2 regions of the Massilia sp. 01N410 genome follow, and region 1 is predicted to be linked to the other one. Evidence: predicted binding sites of a transcription regulator. Region 1 holds the regulator's gene; the other holds the start of a gene.

Region 1 (3,203 bases):
GGGCCGACGATCTGGGCGATGCCGAAAAGTCCTTGCGCGCGAAGGAATACGACAAGGCCTTGCCGATCTTGACGAAGCTGGCGAACGCCGGCAATGCCGAGGCGCAGTTCCGCCTGGGCGAGATGTACTGGCATGGCAACGGCACCGCGCCCGACCTGGGCAAGTCGCAGGCCTGGCTGCAGAAGGCCGCCACCGGCGGGCATGGCGGCGCGAAGGAGACCTTGGCGATCCTGAAGCAGCGCGAGGAGCGCGCCGCCGACCTGGCTTACTGGACCGGCGGCTACAAGGGCGAGGAGCTGGTATCGGGCAAGTTTGCCTGCCCGATACCGAAGCTTCCGGTGGTCTCCAGGACCAATGAGGAAATTAACCGCATCCAGGCCGAGATCGCCCAGTGGGAAACCTGCCACAACGATTTCGTCGCCAACGTGAAGCAGGCGCCGCAAGGCAGCAAACGTATCCCGCCCGACGTCTTCAAGTTGATGAGTCCGCGTGAGGCCGAGCAGGCGGCCGGCCGCGTCAACGATGCCCTGACGGGCGCCGCCATGCGCCGCCAGGCCGAGGCGCTGGCCTTTGCCGGCGACCGTGACGCCTGGTACGCGGCCACCGAAAAGTTTGTCAACGAGGCGAACGCCAGGACCGAGGACGACAAGCGCCGCCATAACGACGAGCAACAGCACGCACGGGAAGCCAATGATTCCTACCTGCGTAAAATGGGGGAGCAGGCGCCGCGTCCGCAGCGTTCGTGGGGCGGCAACAAGTAAGGATTGTTGAGCTGGCAGGGCTGTGGGGGTATGATAAATTTCTTTTTCACAGCCCTGCTTCACAGCTCTTTTCCATGAAGACTCTCCTGTTATGCGTCGCATTGCTGGCGGCCGGCTCCGTCCGTGCCGACGAGCTGGCCGATGCCGACGCCCTGTTCGCCAAGAAGGCTTATCCAGAAGCCCTGCAGAAGTACACCAGGCTGGCCAATGCCGGCAACGTCACGGCCCAGCAGCACCTGGGCGAAATGTATTTTTACGGCGAAGCCGGCGCCATCGACATGGACAAGGCCACCGCCTGGTTCCGCAAGGCGGCGGCCAAAGGCAATGCCGTCGCCATCGCCTCGCTCGAGATGATGAAGCAGCGCGAGGTCCGCCGCGCCGACATCGACTACTGGATGACGAAATACGACGGCTCGGATGTCCGTACCGACGAGTACCGCTGCCCGGCGCCGCGCTTCCCGGCGGTGTCGCGCCAGACCGAGGAGATCGACCGCTACAGCGCGAAGATGAAGACCTGGCAGGATTGCTACAACCGCTATGCCGAGCACCTGAATGCGGTCACCCCGCTGAGCAAGCGTATTCCCGAGGACATCCGTAAACTGATGACCAAGGCCGAATACGAGACGGCAAGCAAGCACCTGGACGCGGTGCAGGAGGGGCTGTCGGAAGACGCCAGGATCAGCGCCAAGATGGTCGTGGCCGACTTCACTGTCTGGCGCGACGCCACCGACGCCTATGTCAGCCAGCACAACGAGATCGTCAAGAGCGGGCCGACGCCCGAACGCGAGAAGGACCTGGAAGCGCGCAAGAACAACTATAACGGCGCAGGCACGAAGTAAGCCGTCCGCCGAATGAGAAACGCCCCGCAGGCGCAAGCCGGGCGGGGCGTTTATTTTGCCAAGTGGCAAAAATTAGTGCCGGCTCGGTGCCGGCTTAGTGCCAGCTCAGTGCCAAGAGCGCAGCAGGCCGACGGCCAGGCCTTCGAGCGCGAACTCGTCGGTGTGCGGATCGACCGTGATGACGGAGAAGTCCGGGTTTTCCGGCAGCAGTTCGATGGTGCCGCCGCTCTTGCGGTAGCGCTTGACGGTGACTTCGTCGCCGATGCGGGCGACCACGATCTGGCCGTTCTTTGCCGAATCCACTTTCTTGACGGCCAGGAAGTCGCCGTCGCAGATGCCGGCGTCGCGCATCGACCAGCCCTTGACCTTCAGCAGGAAGTCGGGCTTGCTCGAAAACATGGCCGGGTCGACCGAGTAGGTGGCCTCGACGTGTTCCTGGGCCAGGATCGGCGAACCGGCGGCGACGCGGCCGACCAGCGGCAGCGACATCAGCAGGGCGGCCGGGACTGCCGGTGCCGGAGCGGGTTCGGCTGCGGCGCCGACCAGGCGGATGCCGCGCGAGGTGCCGGGGGAGATTTCGATCGCGCCCTTGCGCGCCAGGGCCTGCAGGTGTTCCTCGGCCGCATTGGCCGAGCGGAAGCCCAGCTCCTGCGCGATTTCGGCGCGGGTCGGCGGGAAACCGGTGTTGTCGATCGCTTCCTTGATCAGGTTGAGGATCTGTTCTTGCCGTGCGGTGAGCTTGAGCATGTCAAAGATTAATTCGTAGGTGAGCGGTAGTGCGGGGCGAACCCGATACCCTGTATTTTTGTACAGTATTGCGCCGGGCGCAAGGGGAATCCGTGCGATTTGCCGGTTTTTTTTGCCTGCCGGGCACAGCCGATGCTCGGTAGGCAAGCCGGGCCGCCAACGCGGCCTCGAAATGGCGATTGAGCTCTTGACGTTTTTGCGGTTATAATGTCGGGCTTTCCCTTCCCACACTCGTCTTGACGCCGAGGTGGGCATTTGTTTAAACGTCCTTAAGGAGTGTTGCATGCGTCATTATGAAATCGTGTTTATCGTCCACCCGGACCAGAGCGAGCAGGTTCCGGCGATGATCGAGCGCTACAAGACCACGGTCACCTCGCGCGGCGGTAACATCCACCGCGTCGAAGACTGGGGCCGCCGTCAAATGGCTTACCAGATCCAGAAGCTGCCGAAGGCACACTACATCTGCATGAACATCGAGTGCGACAACGAGACCCTGGTCGAGCTGGAAACCGCATTCAAATTCAATGATGCCGTGCTGCGTCACCTGACCGTCAAGATGAAGAAGGCCGAAACCGCGCCGTCGCCGATGATGAAATCGGTGCAGCGCGAAGACGCAGCCAAGAGCCATCGCGCCGAGCAGGCAGCTGCTCCGGCCGCAGCCGCTTAATTCTTAATCTTAAGAAAGAAGCGCGCAAGGGCAGTGAACGAGCTGTTGCTGGTCGCAAGCATCGCGGAACGCGATGCCCTGCGCTACACCCCGGCCGGCATCCCCATCGTCAGCGGCATCCTGCAACATGGATCGCAGCAGGTGGAAGCAGGGATTGCCAGGCAGGTCGAATTCGAGATCACCGCGCTG
Region 2 (3,203 bases), on a different contig from region 1:
GGCTCGCCTTGGCCTTCCCGCCCTGCGGCTTGCCGCCCGCCTCGGCCGCCGGCACGCCGCCGAACAGGTCGAGCTGGGTGACGTCCTCGTCGCGGCGCTGGCAGGCCGCGGCCGAGGGCACCACCAGCGGGCGGCGGAACTGCGTGCCGTCCATCTTGCTGAAGCGGCCATTAAAGCCGTCCATGCCGAGCCGCTTGACCGCCTTGGTGAAGCGCTGGCGGATCAGGTCGGCCCACACGCCTTCGCCCGTCATGCGCTTGCCGAAATCGCTATCGTATTCCTTGCCGCCGCGCATATCTTTCATGCGATTCAGGACGCGTTGAGCCCGGTCTGGAAAATGAGCGTACAACCATTGATGAAACAGCGGGTTGACTTCCCACGGCATGCGTAGCACGACGTAGTGGGCGCCGACCGCGCCGGCGTCCCTGGCGGCCTCGAGGATGCGCTCGATCTCCGGTTCCGTGATGAAGGGAATGATGGGCGCCACGCTGACGCTGACCGGGATGCCGGCTTCGGTGAGCGTGCGGATCGCGCGCAGGCGGCGTGCCGGCGCGGCCGCGCGCGGCTCGAGGGTGCGCGCGATCTCGCCGTCCAGGGTCGTGAGCGTGATCGCGGCCGCCGCCAGGCCCTTCTCCGCCATCGGCGCGATCAGGTCGACGTCGCGCTCGATCAGCGCCGACTTGGTGATCAGGCCATAGGGGTGCTTGCACTCGGCCAGCACCTGCAGCACTTCGCGCGTGATGCCGCGTTCGCGCTCGCAAGGCTGATAGGCGTCCGTGTTGACGCCGATGGCGATGCTTTCGGGCACATAGCCGGGGCGGGCCAGTTCGCGGCGCAGCAGGTCGGCCGCATTCACCTTGGCGAAGATGCGGCTTTCGAAGTCGAGGCCGGGCGACAGGCCGAGATAGCTGTGCGAGGGACGTGCGAAGCAATAGATGCAGCCGTGCTCGCATCCCCGGTAGGGATTGAGCGAGACATTGAAGGGAATGTCCGGCGATGCATTGCGGGTCAGGATGGTTTTGGCAAACTCATCCGTGACAATGGTCTTCGGCGCGGCCGGTCCTTCATCCTTCAGCCCCGGGACCGTCCAGCCGTCGTCGAAACGCTCGCGGCCGTGGACTTCGTAACGGCCCTGGAGGTTCGACACGGCGCCACGGCCCTTGTGCGGCGCGAGCGGCCGCGGGGGGATCATGACCTGGCCTTGCAATTCCACGTCTTCTGCCCAAGCTTGTTGGCGATTCACTATGGCGCTCCCGAGTACTGTATGGATATACAGTATCGTACACCTGCTTTATTGTTGGTTCAAGCGCGAAATAGACGGGATTGTTGTTCCACAAACCGATCGAATCCGTCGAGCAACGAAGTGTAGTGTTCAGGCCGGTTTTCGAGGCGGGACAGCGCATGCACGGCCGCTTCCAGCGACGACAGCTGGTCCGGCGCATGGGCCTTGCGAATCCGATAAGCCGAAGGCGGCAGTTCCTGCAGAGCCAGGCGCGGCAGGCACTGCAGCGCAGGGTTCAGGTAGAGCATCTTGCGACTCTTGCGCCAGGTGGCGTCGAGCAGCACCAGGCGCAGCGCCTCCGGCTGCGCCAAGCCGGCAGGATCGAGCGGCGGCGGCGCCGGCAGGCCGAGCGCGGCTTCGCCGGGGGTGTGCGGGTACAGCAGCAGCGGCCTGCGTCCGTCCGCATGCAGGGCCGCGTCCAGCTCGGCGGCGGCAAACGCCTCGCCGACCAGCAGCCGGCTCGACGGCAGGGACAGGTGCAGCAGCCGCGCGCTGTTCTTGGCGTGATGCACCTCGAGCGGATGTTGCAGGACCAGCAGCTCGACACGGCTGGCGAGCGGCGCCGCGAAGCCGCAGATGCAGGCGCTCCGCGCGCGCAGGCAGGCGGCGCAGGTGGCGCGCCGGGAAGCTGAAGGTGTCATGGGCGGCGATTGTACTCTCCGCCCGGCGGACGAAACATCAAAAACTGCCGCCCACCCGCTCCCCGCGCGGCGGCATATTGTCCGGCTCCGGCACCGGGGGATCGTCCTTGCGCAGGGGCTTGAGCGCCCCGCTCCACCGCACCACCTGGTCGAGCATGGTCTCGACCGCGCGCTCGTGGTGCTCGGCCGGGTTGAAGGTGGTGAAATTCTCGAAGTCGGTGAACAGCGACAGCATCACCTGGGCGCGCACGTCGGCCACCATCAGCTCGCCCATCACCAGGCGCAGGTTCTCGATCGCGCGCGCGCCGCCCGCGCTGCCGTAGCCGACGAAGCCGGCCGCCTTGTTGTTCCACTCCTTGTACAGGTAGTCGATGGCGTTCTTCAGCGCGCCGGACGTCCCATGGTTGTACTCCGGCGTGACGAACACGAAGCCGTCGAACCCGGCGATCTTCGCCGCCCAGGCCTTCGTATGCGGCTGCGAATACTGGCCCATCGACGGCGGCACCGGCTCGTCCAGCAGCGGCAGGCCGAAGTCCGCGATGTCGACCAGTTCGAAGGCGGCGTCGCCGCGCGCGGCCGCGCATTCCATCACCCAGCGCGCCACGTCGGGCGCCTTGCGTCCGGGGCGGGTGCTGCCCACGATGATTCCCACATTGATCATGCTCCCCTCCATCCATGCGATTGGTGATTCATGGTGCCACGCGCCAGCCTCCCCCCAGCGCCCGGTACAGGTCCACGTGCGCCGCCAGCCAGCTGGCGCGCAACTGCAGCACGGCGGTTTCGGCGCTGAAGGCGTTGCGCTGGGCGTCCAGCTCTTCCAGGTAGGAGGAGTAGCCGTTGCGGTAGCGGTTGTGGGCGATGCGCAGGGCCTCGGCGGTGGCAACCCGGCGCGCCTCGGTCTGGTCGAGCTGCTCGCGCAGGCGCTGCACGGCCGTCAGCGCATTCTCGGTCTCGGCGAAGGCGTTGCGCACCACCGATTCGTAGGCGAACACGGCGCGGTCGCGCAGCGAGGCCGAGATCTCGGCCTGGGCGCGCAGGCGGCCGGCGTCGAACAGCGGCGCCAGCACGCTGCCGCCCACGCTCCACAAGGTGGTGCCGGCGCCCAGCAGGTCGGGCAGCGTGTGCGCATAGCCGCCGACCGATGCCGTCAGGCGCAGCGAGGGCAGCATCTGGTCGCGGGCGGCGGCCAGGCTGGCGTCGGCGGCGGCGATGGCCGCTTCCGCCTGGGCGATGTCGGGCCGGCGGCGCAGCAGTTCGGACGGCAGGCCCGGCGCGATGCC

What was found. Region 1 encodes LexA, which represses DNA repair genes until DNA is damaged. Its sites were predicted from a motif close to ACTGTATNNNNATACAGT; they were not measured.
Region 2: a site for LexA is predicted at 1,260-1,277, ahead of AC1DOP_RS10605 (PA0069 family radical SAM protein). Genes of this name have one in related genera too.

What each region holds. Positions count from the first base shown of each region.
Region 1 is NZ_JBFTRV010000017.1:132,352-135,554, forward strand. It holds gene AC1DOP_RS20900 (tetratricopeptide repeat protein) at 1-761, shown strand, start outside; gene AC1DOP_RS20905 (tetratricopeptide repeat protein) at 836-1,600, shown strand; gene lexA (transcriptional repressor LexA) at 1,706-2,347, opposite strand; gene rpsF (30S ribosomal protein S6) at 2,631-3,014, shown strand; gene priB (primosomal replication protein N) at 3,048-3,203, shown strand, end outside.
Region 2 is NZ_JBFTRV010000006.1:178,188-181,390, forward strand. It holds gene AC1DOP_RS10605 (PA0069 family radical SAM protein) at 1-1,192, opposite strand, end outside; gene AC1DOP_RS10610 (tRNA-uridine aminocarboxypropyltransferase) at 1,303-1,923, opposite strand; gene AC1DOP_RS10615 (NADPH-dependent FMN reductase) at 1,961-2,584, opposite strand; gene AC1DOP_RS10620 (efflux transporter outer membrane subunit) at 2,613-3,203, opposite strand, start outside.